DNA from 2 places in the Streptomyces sp. NPDC014764 genome. Region 2 is predicted to be linked to the other one. Evidence: predicted binding sites of a transcription regulator. Region 2 holds the regulator's gene; the other holds the start of a gene.
What was found. The regulator HrcA, encoded in region 2, represses chaperone genes, less so after heat shock. The targets are predictions, from matches to a motif close to TTNGCACTCNGNNNNNCNGAGTGCNAA.
Positions count from the first base shown of each region.

Region 1 (10,870 bases), on a different contig from region 2:
GGACGCGATCGCGTTCCCGCGCGGCCTGACCGGCCCCCGCGACCCGGCGTACGACTTCTCGTTCTCCGGGCTGAAGACGGCCGTGGCGCGCTGGATCGAGGCCAAGCGGGCGGCGGGCGAGGAGGTGCCGGTGCGGGACGTGTCGGCGTCCTTCCAGGAGGCCGTCGTGGACGTGCTCACCCGCAAGGCCGTGCGGGCCTGCAAGGACGAGGGCGTCGACCACCTGATGATCGGCGGCGGCGTGGCCGCCAACTCCCGGCTCCGCGCTCTCGCCCAGGAGCGCTGCGAGGCCGCCGGCATCCGGCTGCGGGTGCCGCGCCCCAAGCTGTGCACGGACAACGGCGCGATGGTGGCCGCCCTCGGCGCGGAGATGGTCGCCCGCAACCGCGCGGCGTCCGACTGGGACCTCTCCGCGGACTCCTCGCTCCCGGTGACCGACCCGCACGTGCCGGGCACCGCCCACTCCCACGACCACGTCCACGAGACAGCACGGGAGAACCTCTACACATGACCGTCGCGCTGATGTGGGAGGCCCGCGCCGTCCCCGGCCGCGGCCCGGACCTGCTCGCCTGGGCCGAGGAGCGTGCCCGCGAACTGCCCCGCCGCCCGGTGCGCCGCGAGGTCTTCCGCGCCCCGCAGGACCGCGTCCTCGTCATCACCTGGTGGAACGCCCCCTTCGACGCCGACCTCCCCGAGCTCCCCGAGCCGGAGAACACGCTGGTCGCACGGGCGGTGCACCGGTGGCGGTTCGAGTCGCTGGGGAGCGTCTGAGCCGAGGAGGGGGCGCTGCGTCGGGTGTGCCACGATGACTCTGTGACGCGAATGTTTCGTCATACGATTCGAATGTTCCGGCCCGTCGCAGGTCTTCGCCCGCGCGGCTCGCGGAGATACGATCGCCGCCATGACTTCCCCGCAGCCCGCTGACACCCGGACCAACGGGCGCAGCACGCAGACCGCGACGCTCGCCGAGATCGCCCGCGAGGCGGGTGTCTCCGCGCCGACTGTTTCGAAGGTGCTCAACGGCCGCGCCGACGTTGCCCCCGGCACCCGGTCCCGGGTCGAGGAGCTGCTGCGCACCCACGGATACCGGCGCCGCCGCGCCGAGGCCAGTCGGTCGCCGCTGATCGACCTGGTCTTCCACGAGCTGGAGAGCGCCTGGGCGATGGAAGTCATCCGGGGCGTGGAGAACGTCGCCCGGGACGCGGGGCTGAGCGTGGTGCTGTCCGAGAGCGCGGGGCGGCTCACGCCCGGCCGGACCTGGGCCGACCAGGTCGCCGCCCGCCGCCCGCACGGCGTGATCCTCGTGCTGTCCGGCCTCGACGAGTCCGGGCGCGCGCTGCTGACCAGCCGGTCCATCCCGTTCGTGGTGATGGACCCGGCCGGCGACCCGGGCACCGATGTGCCGTCCATCGGCGCGACCAACTGGCAGGGCGGGCTCGCCGCGACCCGCCACCTGATCGAACTGGGCCACACCCGGATCGGCGCGATCAGCGGCCCCTCGCGGATGATGTGCAGCCGCGCCCGCGTAGACGGCTACCGGGCCGCCCTGGAGACCGCCGGGCTGCCGGTCGACCCCGAGCTGATCGTCTCCGGCGACTTCCACCACGACGCCGGCTACCAGCAGGGGCTCGCCCTGTTGCGCCGCGAGGACCGGCCCACCGCCGTGTTCGCCGGCAACGACCTCCAGGCGCTCGGGCTGTACGAGGCCGCACGCGAACTGGGCCTGCGGATCCCGGAGGACCTGAGCGTGGTCGGCTTCGACGACCTGCCGGTGGCCCGCTGGGTGGGCCCGCCGCTGACGACCGTACGGCAGCCGCTGACGGAGATGGCGGAGGCGGCGGCGAAGCTGGTGCTCGACCTCGGCAAGGGTGACGACTCCGCCGCGGCGACCCGTGTGGAGCTGGCCACCAGCCTGGTGGTGCGGAGCAGCACGGCCGCGCCGACGGCGCGCTGAGCCGCCCGGCGGCAGGTAGTTGCGAATCTGAGAATTTCGCGAGAAAAACGTCCGGGGAACGCCGTCCGTCATAATTCGGACGTACGTTCCTGCTTGTGACGGGACATCAGGGGACAAGCGGGGACAGTGCCGGAGGGGGCGCCGGGGTCGCGGACATACGACCCGGCCGGCGCGGAAGACGGACACTGCGGGCCGTCGGGGGTGTGCTGGCGGGGCTGCTGGTGCTCGGCGCGGGCGCGGCGGCCTGGACGTATCTGCGGCTGGACGGGAACATCCGCGGCGTCGACATCGACCAGGCCCTGGGCGACGACCGCCCCGCCCGGAGCACGGCCACACCCGTCCCGTCGCCGTACGGGGACGCGTCGCCGCTGCCGGCCGGGCCGCTGAACCTGCTGGTGCTCGGCTCCGACTCGCGCAGCGGCGCGGAGAACAAGAAGCTCGGCGGCGGACCGGAGGGCGGCGCGCGCTCCGACACCGCGATGGTCGTGCACCTCGACGCCGGGCGGACCTCCGCCACGGTCGTCAGCATCCCCCGCGACACCCTTGTCGACCGGTCGTCCTGCCCCGCGGAGGACGGGGACACGACGCGGCCCGCGTCCGGGGTCATGTTCAACACGGCCTACGAGGTGGGCGGCCCGGTGTGCGCGGTGAAGACCGCCGAGGCCCTCACCGGCGTACGCATGGACCACTACGTCGAGATCGACTTCGCCGGGTTCGCCCGGCTGGTCGACGCGCTCGGCGGGGTCACCGTCACCACCCGCGAGGCCATCGACGACGACCGCAGCCACCTCACGCTCGACGCGGGCACCCACCACCTGGACGGCGAACAGGCCCTCGCGCTCGCCCGCACCCGCTACGACGTCGGTGACGGCAGTGACCTGAACCGGATCACGCTCCAGCACGACCTGGTGAAAGCATTGGTGCGGCAGATCACCGAGCTGGACCTGCCGACGGACCCGGCCGCGCTGTTCCGGGCCGCCGACGCCCTCACCGGCGGCCTCACCACCGACACGGGGCTCGACTCGCTCGGCGAACTGGCGTCCCTCGCGCGCAGTCTGGAAGGACTGACCGCCGACCGGGTCACCACCGTGACCATGCCGGTGCTCCCCGCACCGTCCGACCCCAACCGGGTGGTGCCCGACGAGCCGGAGGCGGGGCGGCTGTGGGCCTCGCTGAAGTGAGGTGAGAATTTCTCCCCGCCGGGTGTCGATTTCCGCCCGCGCCGTTCGACGCAGGGGTGAGAGGCCGGGAAGGACCCGGCCCGCACACCACGAGGAGCCGACATGCCGCGCTATCTCTCCCTCATCCGGATCGACGAGAACAACGCCCCCGAGGGCGGGCCCAGCCCCGAGCTGATGCAGCGCATGGGCGAGCTGATCGAGGAGATGACCAAGAACGGCGTCCTGCTGGACACCGCCGGTCTGACCCCCACCGCCCAGGGCTCCCGGGTCCACTACGAGGGCGGCCGGCTGTCCGTGACGGACGGGCCGTTCACCGAGACCAAGGAGGTCATCGGCGGGTACGCCATCCTCCAGGCCAAGGACAGGGCCGAGGCGATCGAGTGGACCAAGCGGTTCCTGAAGGTGCACGAGCCGCACTGGACGGTGACCTGCGAGGTCCGGGAGATCGAGGAGGGCTGACGGGGCGGCCCGGTCCACCGCTTGGCCATGCGGCCGTACGGGTGTCTGATGGTGGGCTGTGACACCACAGCCCACCGCCGGACCGGACGGGGCCGTCGAGGCCGTCTTCCGCATGGAGTTCCCGCGGGTGGTCGCCGCGGTGGCCCGCATCGTCAGGGACGTCGGCATCGCGGAGGAACTCGCGCAGGACGCCCTGGTCGCGGCCCTGGAGCGGTGGCCGCGGGACGGGGTGCCCGACAACCCGGGCGCCTGGCTCACGGCCACCGCCCGCCACCGCGCCGTCGACCTGGTGCGCCGGCGCGAGACCTACGCCCGCAAGCTGGCCGAGATCGGCCGGGACCGGGTGACGGCGACGGCCCCGCCCGAGGAGCCGTCCGACCCGGACGACATCGACGACGACCTGCTGCGGCTCGTCTTCACCGCCTGCCACCCGGAGCTGTCCGCCGAGGCGCGCACCGCCCTCACCCTGCGGCTGCTCGGCGGCCTGACCACGGCCGAGATCGCCCGCGCGTTCCTCGTGCCCGAGACGACCGTGGCCCAGCGGATCGTCCGCGCCAAGCGCACCCTGGCCACGAAGAACGTCGCCTTCGAGGTGCCCTACGGACCCGACCGCGAGGCCCGCCTCGGCTCGGTCCTCGACGTCATCTACCTGATCTTCAACGAGGGGTACGCGGCCACCGCGGGCGACGACTGGCTGCGGCCCGCGCTGTGCGAGGACGCGCTGCGGCTGGCCCGGGTGCTGTCCGGGCTGATGCCGAAGGAGCCCGAGGTGCACGGGCTGACGGCCCTGCTGGAGTTCCAGGCGTCCCGGACCGCCGCCCGCACCGGCCCCGACGGCGAGCCGGTGCTGCTCGCGGACCAGAGCCGCGCCCGCTGGAACCGCATGCTCATCGCCCGCGGCGCCACCGCCCTCGCCCGCGCCGACGCGGTCGCCTCCGGGCCACCGGGCCCGTACGTCCTCCAGGCGGCCATCGCCGCCTGCCACGCACGCGCGTACCGCTACGAGGAGACGGACTGGCACCGCATCGCCGCCCTCTACGGCATGCTCGCCGCCCGCACTCCGTCCCCGGTGGTCGAACTCAACCGAGCGGTCGCCGTCTCCATGGCGGAGGGCCCGGAGGCGGCACTGCCACTGGTGGACGCGCTGTCCGCGGAACCGGCCCTCCGCGACTACCACCTGCTCCCCTCCGTCCGGGGCGACCTCCTGTTCCGCCTCGGCCGGACGAAGGAGGCACGGGAGGAGTTCACCCGGGCGGCGGACCTGGCGGGCAACTCCCGGGAACGGGAGATGCTGCGGAGGCGGGCGGAGGGGGCGCAGGGCTGACGCCCGGCTCCGTGAGGGGGCGGACGGTTCTGTGCTCGTGCCGCGGGTGGGTGCGGTGCCGCCGGGGGACGGGTCGCGAAGGGCACGGCGGGCGTGGTGCCCTGGTCGGTGTGCAGGGGGTGGCACTGCGCACGGCGGGCGTGGTGCCCTGGTCGGCGTGCAGGGGGTGTTCGCGCTGTCCGCGGCCCACGCTTCGGCCGTCGCCACCGGACCGTCACCGCCCGGGCCCCGCGGCACGGCATCCGCCCGAAGGATGCCGTGCCGCGCCGCGTCCCGCGGGCGAGGCACCGGGGACGACTGTCCCCGCTGTCGCGGCGGCCCGGCGCTCGCGGCGTCACGCGGAGCGAGTGCCCGGCCGTCGGACGGTGACGGGGCGGCGTGCCCGGCGTTCGCGGCGTGGTGTGGGCGCGCGCCGGCCGGTGCGCTGGGGTCCCGGGTCGCCCGAGACGTGGGTCGGCCGAGTGCCCGGGCTTCCCGTCTCAGGGGCGCGCGCACCGCGCGCGTTCAGCGCACCGGGTGCCCCAGCAGCATCGTCGGGGCGCCGGCGACCCGGGTCAGGAAGACCGTGACCGATGCCGTGCCGTGCGGTTTCGGGAGGGCCTTGCGGCGGAGTTCCTCCGGTTCGACCGCCGACCCTCGCTTCTTGACCGTCAGGACGCCCACCTCGCGCTCCCGGAGCAGGGCTTTCAGCTTCTTGACGTTGAAGGGGAGCACGTCGGTGATCTCGTAGGCCGTGGCGAACGGCGTCTCACGCAGCGCGTCGGACGTCACGTAGGCGATGGTCGGGTCGATCAGGCCGCCGTCGAGGGGCTCGGCGACCTCGGCGACCAGGTGGGAGCGGATGACGGAGCCGTCGGGCTCGTACAGGTAGCGGCCGACGGGGCGGACCCCGGGGTCGGGGAGGCCGCGGGAGACGAGGGTGCGCGAACCGGGGAGCAGGGTCGCGCGGACCGTGCCCGGGGCGGTGCCGAACCACAGGACCGCCTCCTTCACGTCCCCGCCGTCGGAGATCCACTCCGCCTCGGCCTCGGCAGGGACCGCCTCATGCGGGATGCCCGGGGCGACCTTCAGCGCGGCTGCCAGGGGTGCCTGCAGCGCCGCCCGCACCGCCCACGACAGGGGAGGCGAGTACGCCTCCGGGTCGAAGATCCGGCCACGCCTCGACGAGCGCCGGGCCGGGTCCACGAACACCGCGTCGTAGCCGGCCGGGTCGACCTCCGTCACATCCGCCTCGCGCACCTCGATCAGGCCGGCGAGACCGAGCGCCTCCGCGTTGGCGCGGGCGGCCGCGGCCGTCTGCGGGTCCCGGTCGACGGCCAGGACGCGGATGCCGGCGCGGGCCAGCGCGATCGCGTCGCCGCCGATCCCGCAGCACAGGTCGGCGACCGACCGTACGCCCGCCGCCCGCAGCCGCTCCGCCCGGTACGCGGCGACGCTGCGCCGGGTCGACTGCTCCACCCCGTTCGGCGTGAAGAACATCCGCGCCGCGTCCTCCGCCCCGAACTTCGCCACCGCCCGCTGTCGCAGCCGCGCCTGGCCGAGCGCCGCCGAGACCAACTCGGCGGGGTGGTCGCGGCGCAGCCGCGTCGCGACGGCGAGTTCGTGCGCCGGGTCGGTGTCGCGCACCTCGTCGAGGAGGGCGCGGCCTTCGGGGGTGAGGAGCGGGGCGAGGTCGTTCACCGGGTCATTGTGGGCCAGTCGGTGGACCGTGTGCTGCCGGCCGAGGTGTCGGGCCGGACGCGGGCCGTGCGGCTGCGAGGATCCGACCCCATGCGAGTAGTAGGACAAAACGATAAGAAGCGGATGCGGCGGCTCGGGATGCGGACCGGTCTCGCCGCCCTCGCGCTCGCCGCTCTCGCCTCGGGCTGCGGCAAGGGCAGCGACACGGTCGAACCGGCCGGCGGCCGGCCCCTCCAGGCGCCCCCGGCCCGCGCCCTCGACTCCTACGCCGAGAAGCTGCGCGCCGCGCAGGCCGCCCGCGCCGCCGCGGCGAAACGCTGGGGCCTGAAGAAGGTCCCCCTGGCCGCCCCGCCGCCCCCGGCGAAGAAGCCGCGCATCACCACCCGCGACGGCTTCGAGGTCGAGGGCCACGAACGGCTGGGTCTCCCGCCGGTCTTCACCACCGTCCCGGTGAAGGAGAAGGTCGTCTTCCTCACCATCGACGACGGCGCCGAGAAGGACCCCGAGTTCCTGCGGATGATGACCGAGCTGAAGGTGCCGTACAGCGCCTTCCTCAGCGACTACCTCGTCGAGGAGGACTACGGCTACTTCAAGGACATGCAAAAACGGGGCGTGGCCCTGCACAACCACACGCTCCGCCACCCGTACCTGCCGGCCCTCTCGCACGCCAGGCAGAAGCGCGAGATCTGCGGCATGCAGGACGTCGTCGAGAAGCGCTACGGCACCCGCCCGACCCTCTTCCGCCCGCCCTACGGGAACTACGACAAGGCGACCCTGCGCGCCGCGAAGAGCTGCGGCATCACCCACGTCCCCCTGTGGAACGAGGAGGTCTTCGCCGATCACTGGGAGTACCGCGAGTGGGACCGGAAGATCCACCCCGGCGACATCGTGCTGTCCCACTTCCGGGGCCGCGAGGACTGGGACGGCACCATGCGGGACATGATCCGCCGCTTCCTCGACAAGGTCACGGCCGAGGGATACGCCGTGGCCAGGCTGGAGGACTACCTGTGAGGCGGCGGCGCGGGGCGATTCCGGGGCCCCTCCCGGCGGCCCTCGCCCTGCTGCTCGCCGCGGCCACCGGATGTGCCGCCCCGACCGGCGCGGGACACCTCTCCTCCCGCGCCGGCGGGCCGGCCACTGCCGTCGCCCCGGCGCCGCTCCCACCGGTCGTCGACCACGTCACCACCGACGACCCGGTCGTCTTCCTCACCTACGACGACGGCGCCGAACGCGACCCCCGCTTCATCGACCTCGTACGGGAGCGCAGGCTTCCGGTCAGCATGTTCCTCACCGACAGCGTGATGGGCCCCGGCTACGGCCACTTCGCCCGCCTCCGCGCGGTCGGCGCGAACCTCCAGAACCACACCCTCGACCACCCGGCCCTGCCCGGCCTGCCACTCGCCGCCCAGCGCGCCCAGATCTGCGGCCAGCAGCGCAAACTCGCCGCCCGCTTCGGGATCCGCCCCCGCCTCTTCCGCCCGCCCTACGGCCGGCACGACACCGCCACCCTGCGCGCCGCCGCCGAGTGCGGCATCGCCGCGGTGGTCCTGTGGCGCGTGACCCTGGAGCCCGACGGCCACCTCACCTACACCCACGGCCCCCGCCACCTGCGTCCCGGCGACATCATCTCCGTACCGTCGGGAGAGGCCCCGCCCCTGACCCTGGCGGAACGCACGACGAGGCTCCTCGCGGAACTGGACGAGCGGGACCTGAGGGTGGGCAGGCTGGAGGACCGCCTTCCCGGCCCGTCCGGCGCTTGAGCGCGAGGCCCGAAGGGCCGACGGGGGCCCGGGGGCGCAGCCCTTGGGGGCGGTCACACCTGCACCGGCACCACGCGACCCGCGCCTGAAAGCACCCCCGCCGCCCGACGCGCCGCACGGCAATTGGCACTCCGCTTGACCGAGTGCTAATCACGGTCATAGTCTCGGGTCTGGCACTCCCCCCTGGAGAGTGCCAAAAAGCGACGGGCAGGTCCGGCACCCGCGACGACGGATCGACCTGGTCGCCACCTCAGACAGTTAACCCCGTGAGATCTCCGAAGGGGGAGGTCGGATCGTGACGACCGCCAGCTCCAAGGTTGCCATCAAGCCGCTCGAGGACCGCATCGTGGTCCAGCCGCTCGACGCCGAGCAGACCACGGCTTCGGGCCTGGTCATTCCGGACACCGCGAAGGAGAAGCCCCAGGAGGGCGTCGTCCTCGCCATCGGTCCGGGCCGCTTCGAGGACGGCAAGCGCGTCGAGCTCGACGTGAAGGTCGGCGACGTCGTTCTGTACAGCAAGTACGGCGGCACCGAGGTCAAGTACAACGGCGAGGAGTACCTCGTCCTCTCGGCCCGCGACGTCCTCGCGATCGTCGAGAAGTAAGGGGACCCCGGGGCCTGCCCCGGAGAACCCGACCTCGTAGCAAGTACTTCTGCTCGAACACTGCGCCCCTGGCCCCAGCATCCGACAAGGAGCCGGGCGGCCCAGGGGCGCAGTGATTTCATCTAGATTTCCGAGAGGGCTCCCGCTGCCATGGCGAAGATCCTGAAGTTCGACGAGGACGCCCGTCGCGCCCTCGAGCGCGGCGTCAACAAGCTTGCCGACACGGTCAAGGTGACGATCGGCCCCAAGGGCCGCAACGTCGTCATCGACAAGAAGTTCGGCGCCCCCACCATCACCAACGACGGTGTCACGATCGCCCGCGAGGTGGAGATCGAGGACCCGTACGAGAACCTCGGCGCGCAGCTGGTGAAGGAGGTGGCGACCAAGACCAACGACATCGCGGGTGACGGCACCACCACCGCCACCGTGCTGGCCCAGGCGCTGGTCCGCGAGGGCCTGAAGAACGTCGCCGCCGGTGCCTCCCCGGCCGCCCTGAAGAAGGGCATCGACGCCGCCGTCGCCGCCGTGTCCGAGGACCTCCTCGCGACCGCGCGCCCGATCGACGAGAAGTCCGACATCGCCGCGGTCGCCGCGCTGTCCGCCCAGGACCAGCAGGTCGGCGAGCTCATCGCCGAGGCGATGGACAAGGTCGGCAAGGACGGTGTCATCACCGTCGAGGAGTCCAACACCTTCGGTCTGGAGCTGGACTTCACCGAGGGCATGGCCTTCGACAAGGGCTACCTGTCGCCGTACTTCGTGACGGACCAGGAGCGCATGGAGGCCGTCCTCGACGAGCCGCAGATCCTGATCACGCAGGGCAAGATCTCCGCCATCGCGGACCTCCTGCCGCTGCTGGAGAAGATCATCCAGGCCAACGCCTCCAAGCCGCTGCTGATCATCGCCGAGGACGTCGAGGGCGAGGCCCTGTCGACCCTGGTGGTCAACAAGATCCGCGGCACCTTCAACGCGGTCGCCGTCAAGGCGCCCGGCTTCGGTGACCGCCGCAAGGCGATGCTGCAGGACATGGCCGTCCTCACCGGCGCCACGGTCGTCTCCGAGGAGGTCGGCCTCAAGCTCGACCAGGTCGGCCTGGACGTGCTTGGCTCCGCCCGCCGCGTCACCGTCACCAAGGACGACACCACCATCGTCGACGGTGCCGGCAAGAAGGACGACGTGCACGGCCGCGTCGGCCAGATCAAGGCCGAGATCGAGGCCACGGACTCCGACTGGGACCGCGAGAAGCTCCAGGAGCGCCTCGCGAAGCTGGCCGGCGGCGTGTGCGTGATCAAGGTCGGCGCCGCCACCGAGGTGGAGCTGAAGGAGAAGAAGCACCGTCTGGAGGACGCCATCTCCGCGACCCGCGCCGCGGTCGAGGAGGGCATCGTCTCAGGTGGTGGCTCCGCGCTGGTCCACGCCGTCAAGGTCCTCGAGGGCAACCTCGGCAAGACCGGCGACGAGGCCACCGGTGTCTCCGTGGTCCGCAAGGCCGCCGTCGAGCCGCTGCGCTGGATCGCCGAGAACGCCGGCCTCGAGGGCTACGTCATCGTCTCCAAGGTCGCCGAGCTGGAGAAGGGCAGCGGTTACAACGCCGCCACCGGCGAGTACGGCGACCTGGTAAAGGCCGGCGTCATCGACCCGGTCAAGGTGACCCGCTCCGCCCTGGAGAACGCCGCCTCCATCGCCTCCCTCCTCCTGACGACCGAGACCCTGGTCGTCGAGAAGAAGGAAGAGGAAGAGCCGGCCGCCGCCGGTGGCCACGGCCACGCCCACTGAGTGACGCCCCGCTCGTAGCGGAAAGGCCCGGTCCCCCGGCGTGCGCCGGGGGACCGGGCCTTCGCCGTGCCGCTCCCCGGCCGCGCCCGGCACCTCGGGGCCTCACGCGGCGCGCCATCCGTTCGGCCCCGTTCC
Region 1 covers NZ_JBIBXY010000003.1:652,160-663,029, reverse strand. The annotation lists gene tsaD (tRNA (adenosine(37)-N6)-threonylcarbamoyltransferase complex transferase subunit TsaD) at 1-511, shown strand, start outside; gene ACF1AG_RS11735 (hypothetical protein) at 508-771, shown strand; gene ACF1AG_RS11730 (LacI family DNA-binding transcriptional regulator) at 902-1,954, shown strand; gene ACF1AG_RS11725 (LCP family protein) at 2,158-3,135, shown strand; gene ACF1AG_RS11720 (YciI family protein) at 3,238-3,594, shown strand; gene ACF1AG_RS11715 (RNA polymerase sigma factor) at 3,653-4,918, shown strand; gene ACF1AG_RS11710 (methyltransferase domain-containing protein) at 5,423-6,598, opposite strand; gene ACF1AG_RS11705 (polysaccharide deacetylase family protein) at 6,737-7,609, shown strand; gene ACF1AG_RS11700 (polysaccharide deacetylase family protein) at 7,606-8,358, shown strand; gene groES (co-chaperone GroES) at 8,654-8,962, shown strand; gene groL (chaperonin GroEL) at 9,113-10,735, shown strand.
Region 1: groES (co-chaperone GroES) is a predicted target of HrcA. The motif match lies at 8,482-8,508, and genes of this name have one in related genera.

Region 2 (10,870 bases):
GTTACTCGCGAGTTAAACAACGACGCGAGGAAACCCCAGCCGCACTGAGCCAGCCGCACCGTCGCGGGCCCCGGAGGATGTCGTGAGCGACACACAGACACTGATCGAGAACCGTCCGCCGAGCGTGGCGACCCTCTTCCTGGAGCGTGTGGCGGCCACACCGGACGCCGAGGCCTACCGCTACCCGGTCCCACCGGCCTCCGGGGAGGGCCCGGACGGCTGGAAGTCGCTGACCTGGGCCGAGGCCGCCGAGCGGGTCCACGCGATCGCCGCCGGCCTGATCGAACTGGGCGTGCAGCCGGAGGAGCGGGTCGCCCTCGCCTCCTCCACCCGCGTCGAGTGGATCCTCGCCGACCTCGGCATCCTCTGCGCCGGCGCCGCCACCACCACGATCTACCCGCAGACCAACGCCGAGGAGTCCGCGTACATCCTCTCGGACTCGCAGAGCCGGGTGCTGATCGCGGAGGACGCCGAGCAGGCCGCCAAGGCCGTCGAGAAGCGCGGTGAGCTGCCCGAGCTGACCCGCGTGGTGGTGATCGACGCCGAGGGCGCCGACACCGACGACTTCGTGATCACCCTGGCCGAGCTGGAGAAGCGCGGCGCCGCCCGCCTCCAGAAGGAGCCGGAGCTGATCAAGGAGCGGGTCGCGGCCCTCACCAAGGACCAGCTCGCCACCCTCATCTACACCTCCGGCACCACCGGCCGCCCCAAGGGCGTCCGCCTGCCGCACGACAACTGGTCGTACATGGCCAAGGCGATCGCCGCGACCGGCCTGGTCCACACCGACGACGTGCAGTACCTGTGGCTGCCGCTGGCGCACGTCTTCGGCAAGGTGCTCACCTCCGGCCAGATCGAGGTCGGACACGTCACCGCGGTCGACGGCCGCGTCGACAAGATCATCGAGAATCTGCCGGTGGTCCAGCCGACGTACATGGCCGCCGTCCCCCGCATCTTCGAGAAGGTCTACAACGGTGTCGCCGCCAAGGCGAAGGCCGGCGGGGGCGCCAAGTACAAGATCTTCCAGTGGGCGGCGGGCGTCGCCCGCGAGTACGCCAAGGTCACCCAGGACAACTTCCGCCGCACCGGCTCCGCGACCGCCCCGGCCGGACTGCGCACCAAGCACGCCCTCGCCGACAAGCTCGTCTACGCCAAGATCCGTGAGGCCTTCGGCGGCCGGCTGCGCGCCTGCGTCTCCGGCTCGGCCGCCCTCGCGCCGGAGATCGGCTACTTCTTCTCCGGCGCCGGCATCCACATCCTGGAGGGCTACGGCCTCACCGAGTCCTCCGCGGCCTCCTTCGTGAACCCCGGCGAGGCCTACCGCACCGGCACCGTCGGCAAGCCGCTCCCCGGCACCGAGGTCCGCATCGCCGACGACGGCGAGATCCTGTTGCGCGGCCCCGGCATCATGGAGGGCTACCACAACCTCCCCGACAAGACCGCCGAGGTCCTGGAGGAGGACGGCTGGTTCCACACCGGTGACATCGGCGAGCTCTCCGCCGACGGCTACCTGCGCATCACCGACCGCAAGAAGGACCTGATCAAGACCTCCGGCGGCAAGTACATCGCGCCGGCCGAGGTCGAGGGCCAGTTCAAGGCGGTCTGCCCCTACGTCTCCAACATCCTGGTGCACGGCGCCGACCGGAACTACTGCACCGCCCTCATCGCGCTCGACGAAGCCGCCATCACCGCCTGGGCGGCCGAGAACGGCCTGGAGGGCAAGCCGTACGCGGAGATCGTCGCGGCGCCCGCCACCGTCGAGATGGTCGACGGTTACGTCAAGCAGCTCAACGAGGGCCTGCAGCGCTGGCAGACCATCAAGAAGTTCCGCCTGCTGCCCCGCGACCTCGACGTGGAGCACGGTGAGATCACTCCGAGCCTGAAGCTCAAGCGCCCGGTGGTGGAGCGCGAGTACAAGCACCTCATCGAGGAGATGTACGAGGGCGCGCGCGAGAAGTGACGGACCGTCGGCCGGGGGAGACGCTCTCCCGGCCGACGCCGTCCCTCCGCTTCTCTGCCGCCGGTCCCGGGAATCGATCGCGGTCCGTCACGGTTGCCTCACGCCATGAAGGCAATCGCGTTGACCACCTACGGCGGCCCCGACGTCCTGCGGGAAGTTGACCTCCCCACCCCCGAGGCCGGGCCCGGCGAGGTCCGCATCAGGGTGCACGCCGCGGCCGTGAACCCCACCGACGTCATGCTGCGCACCGGCGGCCACGCCGCCCGGCTGCAAGACGTCCCGCCCCCGTACGTGCCCGGCATGGACGCGGCAGGTGTGATCGACCAGATCGGTCCCGGCGCCGACGGCCGGCTGGCCGTGGGGCAGTGGGTCGTCGCTCTCGTGATGCCCACCCGCCCGCAGGGCGGTGCGTACGCCGAACAGATCGTCGTGCCCGCGGAATCCGTCGTCCCCGCCCCCGCCGGGGCGGATCACGCCGAGGCGTCCACCCTCCTGATGAACGCCGCCACCGCCCGGCTGGCCCTCGACACCCTCGCCCTGCCGATGGGGGCGACCGTCGCCGTGACCGGCGCGGCGGGCGCCGTCGGCGGCTACACGATCCAACTGGCCAAGGCCGACGGCCTGACCGTCGTCGCCGACGCCGCCCCGCACGACCGTGACCTGGTGCGCGGCTTCGGCGCCGACCACGTCGTCGACCGGGGCGCGGACGTCGCCGCCCGCGTCCGCGAGCCGGCGCCCGACGGTGTGCCCGGGCTGGTGGACGGCTCCGACCAGCGTGAGGCGGCCGTTCCCGCGGTCGCGGACGGCGGCGCCCTCGTCGCCCTGCGCGGCTGGCAGGGCCCCGCCGAGCGCGGCGTGACGGTGACCCCGGTGATGGTGGCCGGCGTCCGCGCCGACACCGCCCTGCTGGACACCCTGCGGCTCCAGGCCGAGGAGGGCGTGCTGTCCCTGCGTGTCGCCAAGGTGCTGCCCGCCTCCGACGCGGCCGAGGCGCACCGCCTGCTGGAGGCGGGCGGTCTGCGAGGGCGCCTGGTCCTCGACTTCTCCTGAGGCGAGAGCTCTCCTGACGCGAGGGCCTCTGTCGTGCGGGCCCGCGCCGGACGGCGCGGCCCCGCCACTTCTCGTTCCCAGGTGACCGCAAACGAGCGGTCGCGGAGTCGTTCTCGACCGAACGTGTAGCAGTGTTCCCTCGACAGGCGATCCACTTTCGTGACTCCACGCTTATGGGCGGGTCCGTTCTGTCACCCTGTCGGCAAGCGATCGAGTTCTCTTCGTACGAACTGCCCGGGGAGCTGCCCATGCGGGCCATTCCGACCCAACGGGAGACCACCTCGTGCGCCTCCGACGTGCGGGGGCGCACGCGGGTGGAGACGATGCTGTCCGGAAGCCCTCTCGCGCCGGGCTCGGCACGCGCGATGCTGCGCAAGGCGCTCACCGAGTGGGCGCAGTCCTCGGCGGACGGCGCCGACCTCCTCACCGGCCGCGTCGGCGAGGACGCCGCCCTGGTCGCCAGCGAGCTGGTCACCAACGCGGTCGTGCACGCAGGCACCGAGGTGCATCTGACCTGCCGGCTCGAGGAGGACACCGGCGGGCTCGTCGTCGAGGTCGCCGACCGGCACCCGTCCCGCGCGCCGCGCGACGACGCGGAGGCGCCGGCGCACGACATCCCCGAGTACGGGCGCGGCCTGCGCCTGGTCGCCGCGCTCGCCGAGTCCTGGGGCGTCACCTACCGCGCCGGCAGCAAGACCGTGTGGGCGCGGCTGCCGACCCGCGAGGAGGCGCCCGCCGAGCCGACCGCCGCACACGCCGGGGAGCGCGCCCCCGAGCGGGACCTGCGCGCCGCCGCCCTCCTCGCCTCCGACCCGCCCGACCCCCTCGCCCCACGCGGCCACGACGGACCCTGGGAGGGCCCGCGCGACGGCCCCCGGGACGCCTGGCGTGCCGCCTCCTACGGCGACGACTGGCTGGCCCGCCGCCCCGGACGCGACGGCGCCTGGCTGGGCCGGGGCGCGCTGTCCTTCCTCGCCGAGGCGTCCGACCTGCTCGCCGGACAGCTCGACGAGGACCTCGTCGCCTCCCTCACCGGCCAGCTGATCGTGCCGCGGCTCGCCGACTGGTGCGCTGTCTGGCTGGAGGACGAGGCCACCGCGCACGGCGGCCGTCCCGGCGCGGGAGGCCGCCTCGCCCGCGTCTGGCACGCCGGCGAGCATCTGGTGGAGGAGCTGAGCCGGGCCCTCGAACACACGCCGCCGCCCCACACCGACGACCCGCTCGGCAGCGGGCCCATGCCGTATCCGTGGCCGGCCCTGGACGCCGCGGAAACGGCGGACGCCGAGGTGATCGACGGTGCCGAGGCCGCCGGGGCCGCGCTCGCGTACCGGCTCGTGGCCGGGGGACGCCCGCTCGGCACGCTGGTGATCGGACGCGGCGGCATCGACCGCTTCCCCGACGAGATCACCGGGCTCGTGGAGGACCTGGGCCGGCGCGTCGCGCTCGCCATCGGGGCGGCCCGGCAGTACGCCCGCCAGGCCACCATCAGCGCCGTGCTCCAGCGCGGCCTGCTGCCCGGCGCCGTCGCCGAGATCCCCGGCGTGCGCAGCGCCCTCGTCCACGAACCGTGCGACAAGGGCGGCCCCAGCGGCGACTTCTACGACCTCTTCCCGGCCGGCCCCGGACGCTGGTGCTTCGCCGTCGGCGACGTCCAGGGCAAGGGACCCGAGGCGGCCGTCGTCATCGGCCTGGTCCGCCCCTGGCTGCGGCTGCTCGCCCGCGAGGGCTACCGCGTCGCCGACGTCCTCGACCGGCTCAACCAGCTCCTCCTCGACGACGCCACCGAGGCCGCGGACGCCGCCGCCCGCGCGCTGGTGGCGGCCGGTGCCCGCCCCGCCGCCCCCGGCGACGGCCCCCAGACCCGCTTCCTCTCCCTCCTCTACGGCGAGCTGGTGCCCTTCGACGGCGGAGTCCGCTGCACCCTCGCCTCCGCCGGCCACCCCCTGCCCCTGCTCCTCGACCCCGAGGGCGGTGTCCGGGCCGTCGCCCAGCCGCAGACGCTGCTCGGGGTGGTCGAGGACGCCGGGTACACCGGTGAGACCTTCGAGATGTACTCCGGCGACACCCTGCTCTGCGTCACCGACGGGGTCACCGAGCGGCGCTCCGGGTCCCGGCAGTTCGACGACGGGGACGGACTGGCCCGGGCGCTCGCGGGCTGCGCCGGGATGGAGGCCGGGACCGTGGCGGACCGCATCACCCAGCTCGTGCACGAGTTCGACGCACGGCCCCCGGCGGACGACATGGCCCTGCTGGTGCTCCAGGCCGAGTAAGGCCGTACAGGGAGGCGGAAGGGGACCTCGCGCGGTGCGGGACAATGGAGCACATGCCTTCCGCACTCCCCGACGGCGAGCCCGTCCCCGCCGACGGCGCGCTGCCCGCGTCCGCGCTCGCCGGGGCGGCCGACCGCCCCCTCGGGTTCTACCTGCACGTCCCGTACTGCACGACCCGCTGCGGCTACTGCGACTTCAACACCTACACCGCGACCGAGCTCCGCGGCACCGGCGGCGTGCTGGCCTCCCGCGACAACTACGCCGAGACCCTCGTCGACGAGATCCGGCTGGCCCGCAAGGTGCTCGGCGACGACCCGCGGCCGGTGCGCACGGTGTTCGTCGGCGGAGGCACGCCCACCCTGCTCGCCGCAGGCGATCTGGTGCGGATGCTGGCCGCGATCCGTGAGGAGTTCGGGCTGGCGCCGGACGCCGAGGTCACGACGGAGGCGAACCCCGAGTCGGTCGACCCCGCCTACCTCGCCGAGCTGCGGGCCGGCGGCTTCAACCGGATCTCCTTCGGCATGCAGAGCGCCCGGCAGCACGTGCTGAAGGTCCTCGACCGCACGCACACGCCCGGCCGGCCCGAGGCGTGCGTCGCCGAGGCCCGGGCGGCCGGATTCGACCACGTCAATCTCGACCTGATCTACGGCACGCCGGGGGAGTCCGACGACGACTGGCGCGCCTCGCTGGACGCGGCGGTCGGGGCGGGCCCCGACCATGTGAGCGCGTACGCGCTGATCGTCGAGGAGGGCACGCAGCTGGCCCGGCGGATCCGGCGGGGGGAGGTGCCGATGACGGACGACGACGTGCACGCCGATCGGTACCTCATCGCCGAGGAGATGCTGTCGCGGGCGGGCTTCTCCTGGTACGAGGTGTCGAACTGGGCGACCTCGGAGGCGGGGCGTTGTCTGCACAACGAGCTGTACTGGCGGGGGGCCGACTGGTGGGGGGCCGGGCCCGGGGCGCACTCGCACGTGGGCGGGGTGCGCTGGTGGAACGTGAAGCATCCGGGCGCGTATGCCGCCGCGCTGGCGGAGGGGAGGTCGCCGGGGGCGGGGCGGGAGGTGCTGTCCTCGGAGGACCGGCGGGTCGAGCGGATCCTGCTGGAGCTGCGGCTTCTGGACGGGGTGCCGTTGGATCTCCTGCGGCCGGAAGGGCTTGCCGCCGCGCGGCGGGCGCTGTCGGACGGTCTGCTCCGTCCGGAGCCCTTCGCTGAGGGCCGCGCGGCCCTCACCCTGCGGGGACGGCTGCTGGCCGACGCGGTGGTGCGGGACCTGGTCGACTGACCAGACGTTTCCTCGCCCCCGCCGCCCCTTCCCGTCCCGTCCCCGGGGCTGCGCCCCAGGCCCCCTTTCGGCCCTTCGGGCCTCGTCCTCAAACGCCGGACGGGCTACTTGTAGCCCCTCCGGCGTTTGAGGAGCGGGGTCCGGGGCGGAGCCCCGGGGTCGGGTACGGGGAGGGGCGGCGGGGGCGAGGAAACCGGTGTCACGACGGCGCCGTCACGAAGTCGATGAGTTCCTCCACCCGCCCCAGGAGCTGGGGCTCCAGGTCCTTGTACGAGTGGACGGAGTCCAGGATCCGGCGCCACGCCTCACCCGTGTTGGCCACCCGCCACCCCAGCGCCTCGCACACCCCCGTCTTCCAGTCCTGCCCCCGCGGCACCCGGGGCCAGCCGGCGATCCCCACGGACGCCGGCTTCACCGCCTCCCAGATGTCGATGTACGGGTGGCCGACCACCAGCGCGTGCTCACTCGTCACCGCCTGGGCGATCCGCCACTCCTTGGTGCCGGGCACCAGATGGTCCACCAGCACCCCCAGCCGCGCGTCCGGCCCGGGCGCGAACGACTCGACGATCGACGGGAGGTCGTCCACGCCCTCCAGGTACTCCACGACCACCCCCTCGATCCGCAGGTCGTCGCCCCACACCTTCTCGACCAGCTCGGCGTCGTGCCGGCCCTCGACGTAGATGCGCCCCGCGCGGGCCACGCGCGCCCGTGCGCCGGGGACGGCGACCGAGCCGGACGCCGTGCGGGTGGGGCGGGCCGGGCCGGAGGAGGGGCGGACCAGTGTGACCACGCGGCCCTCCAGCAGGAACCCGCGCGGCTCCAGCGGGAACACCCGGTGCTTGCCGAAGCGGTCCTCCAGGGTCACCGTGCCGGCCTCGCAGCGGATCACGGCGCCGCAGAACCCGGTGCCGGGTTCCTCCACCACGAGGCCCGGCTCGGCCGGCACCTCGGGGACGGACTGCGGCTTCTTCCACGGAGGGGTCAGATCGGCGGAGTACTGGCGCATTCTGCCGACGATACGAGGAACGTCCGGGCGGTGATCACTCCGACACGCCGAACCGTGCCGCCAGCGCGTCCCGTTGGGCCCGTACGAACGCCGCGTCGACCACCGCGCCGTGACCGGGGACGTACACCGCGTCCTCGCCGCCCAGCCGCAGCAGCCGGTCCAGCGCGGCCGGCCAGCGGGACGGCACGGCGTCCGGGCCCGCCTGCGGCTCGTCCGACTCCTCGACCAGGTCGCCGCAGAACACCACGTCAGGGTCGCCGGGCACCAGCACCGCAAGGTCGTACGCCGTATGACCGGGACCCACGTTCGCCAGCAGCGCCCGGCGGCCTCCGCCCAGGTCCAGCGTCCACTCGCCGGACACCGCGTGCCGGGGCGCGGCCAGCGCCGCCACCGCCTCGTCGGCCGCCGCCGGCCCGAGACCCCAGCGCACCGCGTCCGCCCGCAGCTCCTCCCGCCCCCGCCCGGCGAGCGCCACGCCCAGGCCGACCGCGCCGTACACCTCCGCGTCCGCGAACGCCGGCGCCCCGAGCACGTGGTCGAAGTGGGGATGGGTGAGCGCGAGATGTGTCACACGGCGGCCGGCCAGCTCCCGCGCCTCGGTCCGCAACCGCGCGCCCTCGGCGAGGGACGAGCCCGCGTCCACGGCCAGGACGCCGTCCGCGCCCAGCACGAGCCCCGCGGTGCAGTCCCACCCCGGAAGCCTGCGCCGCCCGACCCCCGGCGCCAGTTGCTCCCATCCCGACTCTTCCCAAGTCACGGTCATGACCGGGACGCTAGCGGGGACGACGTCACCCGGCACCACCGCGCGGACCGGCCTTGCCGTCGTCGTACCCCCCGGCCGTACACTGGGCCGGGGAAGTCTGGCACTCGCGTGCGAAGAGTGCCAGGGCCGTTACCGGGCGGAAGCCAGCTGGAGGTGTGCGCGATGCTCAGTGAACGCAGGCTCCAGGTGTTGCGCGCGATCGTCCAGGACTACGTGGGCACCGAGGAGCCCGTCGGGTCGAAGGCCCTCACCGAGCGGCACAACCTCGGCGTCTCCCCGGCCACCGTGCGCAACGACATGGCGGCCCTGGAGGACGAGGGCTTCATCGCCCAGCCGCACACCAGCGCCGGGCGCATTCCCACCGACAAGGGCTACCGGCTGTTCGTCGACAAGCTGGCCGGCGTCAAGCCGATGAGCCCGCCCGAGCGGCGGGCCATCCAGAACTTCCTCGAGGGCGCCGTCGACCTCGACGACGTCGTGGCCCGCACGGTGCGGCTGCTCGCGCAGCTCACCCGGCAGGTCGCCGTGGTGCAGTACCCCTCGCTGACCCGGTCGACGGTGCGGCACGTGGAGCTGCTGGCCCTCGCCCCGGCGCGGCTGATGCTGGTGCTGATCACCGACACCGGCCGGGTCGAGCAGCGCATGGTCGACTGCCCGGCGCCGTTCGGGGAGGCGTCCCTGGCCGACCTGCGGGCGCGGCTCAACAGCCGGGTCGCGGGCCGCCGGTTCACCGATGTGCCCGGTCTGGTGGAGGACCTCCCGGAGGCGTTCGAGGCCGACGACCGCGGTACGGTCTCCACGGTGCTCTCCACTCTCCTGGAGACGCTCGTCGAGGAGAACGAGGAGCGGCTGATGATCGGCGGTACCGCCAACCTCACCCGCTTCGGCCACGACTTCCCCCTCACGATCCGGCCCGTCCTGGAGGCGCTCGAGGAGCAGGTCGTGCTCCTCAAGCTGCTCGGCGAGGCGCAGGATCCGGGTGTGACCGTACGGATCGGTCACGAGAACGCCCACGAAGGACTCAACTCCACGTCCGTCGTGTCGGTCGGCTACGGTTCGGGCGGCGAGGCTGTCGCCAAGCTCGGCGTGGTCGGACCGACCCGCATGGACTACCCCGGAACGATGGGAGCGGTACGCGCAGTGGCACGGTACGTCGGACAGATCCTGGCGGAGTCATAGGTGGCCACGGACTACTACGCCGTACTCGGCGTACGCCGCGACGCGTCGCAGGAAGAGATCAAGAAGGCCTTCCGGCGGCTCGCTCGCGAGCTGCATCCGGACGTCAATCCGGATCCGAAGACCCAGGAGCGGTTCAAGGAGATCAACGCCGCCTACGAGGTGCTGTCGGACCCGCAGAAGAAGCAGGTCTACGACCTCGGCGGCGACCCTCTGTCGCAGGCCGGCGGCGCCGGTGGCGCGGGCGGCTTCGGGGCCGGGGGCTTCGGCAACTTCTCCGACATCATGGACGCGTTCTTCGGCACGGCGTCGCAGCGCGGACCGCGCTCGCGCACCCGCCGCGGCCAGGACGCGATGATCCGGATCGAGGTGGAGCTGGACGAGGCCGCCTTCGGCACGACCAAGGACATCCAGGTCGACACGGCCGTCGTCTGCACCACGTGCAGCGGTGAGGGCGCCGCGCCGGGCACCACCGCGCAGACCTGCGACATGTGCCGCGGCCGCGGTGAGGTCTCGCAGGTCACCCGGTCCTTCCTCGGCCAGGTCATGACCTCGCGCCCCTGCCCGCAGTGCCAGGGCTTCGGCACGGTCGTGCCCACGCCCTGCCCGGAGTGCGCGGGCGACGGCCGGGTCCGCTCCCGCCGCACGCTCACGGTCAAGATCCCGGCCGGTGTCGACAACGGCACCCGGATCCAGCTGGCGGGCGAGGGCGAGGTCGGCCCCGGCGGCGGTCCCGCCGGCGACCTGTACGTGGAGATCCACGAGCTGCCGCACTCGCAGTTCCAGCGGCGCGGCGACGACCTGCACTGCACGGTCACGCTGCCGATGACAGCGGCGTCGCTCGGCACCAAGGTGCCGCTGGAGACGCTGGACGGCCTGGAGGAGGTCGACATCCGGCCCGGCACCCAGTCCGGCCAGTCGATCCCGCTGCACGGCCGGGGCGTCACGCACCTGCGCGGCGGCGGTCGCGGTGACCTCATCGTGCACGTCGAGGTGCAGACCCCGACCAAGCTGGACCCGGAGCAGGAGCGCCTGCTCCGCGAGCTGGCCAAGCTGCGCGGCGAGGAACGGCCCACGGGGCAGTTCCAGCCCGGACAGCAGGGGTTGTTCTCGCGGTTGAAGGACGCTTTCAACGGGCGCTGAGCGCTGTACGCCGAGGGCCCTGCCGCCGGGGTCCGGGCGGGCGTCGGGCCCGCCCCTCGACCTGGGCGGCCGGCGTGGTCGGCGGCCCGGCGAAAAGTGGCTTATGCCAGGGGGAAGGGCCGTTTCGGAGTTGGTCGGGGGACGTGACAACATGCGGTCATGTCCTCCGTACTGACCGATCTCTTCCCGCACCCGATCGTGCAGGCGCCCATGGCGGGC
Region 2 covers NZ_JBIBXY010000001.1:632,837-643,706, reverse strand. The annotation lists gene ACF1AG_RS02950 (AMP-dependent synthetase/ligase) at 83-1,957, shown strand; gene ACF1AG_RS02945 (NADP-dependent oxidoreductase) at 2,063-3,007, shown strand; gene ACF1AG_RS02940 (SpoIIE family protein phosphatase) at 3,256-5,277, shown strand; gene hemW (radical SAM family heme chaperone HemW) at 5,331-6,563, shown strand; gene ACF1AG_RS02930 (DUF3097 domain-containing protein) at 6,763-7,569, opposite strand; gene ACF1AG_RS02925 (MBL fold metallo-hydrolase) at 7,604-8,332, opposite strand; gene hrcA (heat-inducible transcriptional repressor HrcA) at 8,495-9,511, shown strand; gene dnaJ (molecular chaperone DnaJ) at 9,512-10,651, shown strand; gene ACF1AG_RS02910 (nitronate monooxygenase) at 10,811-10,870, shown strand, end outside.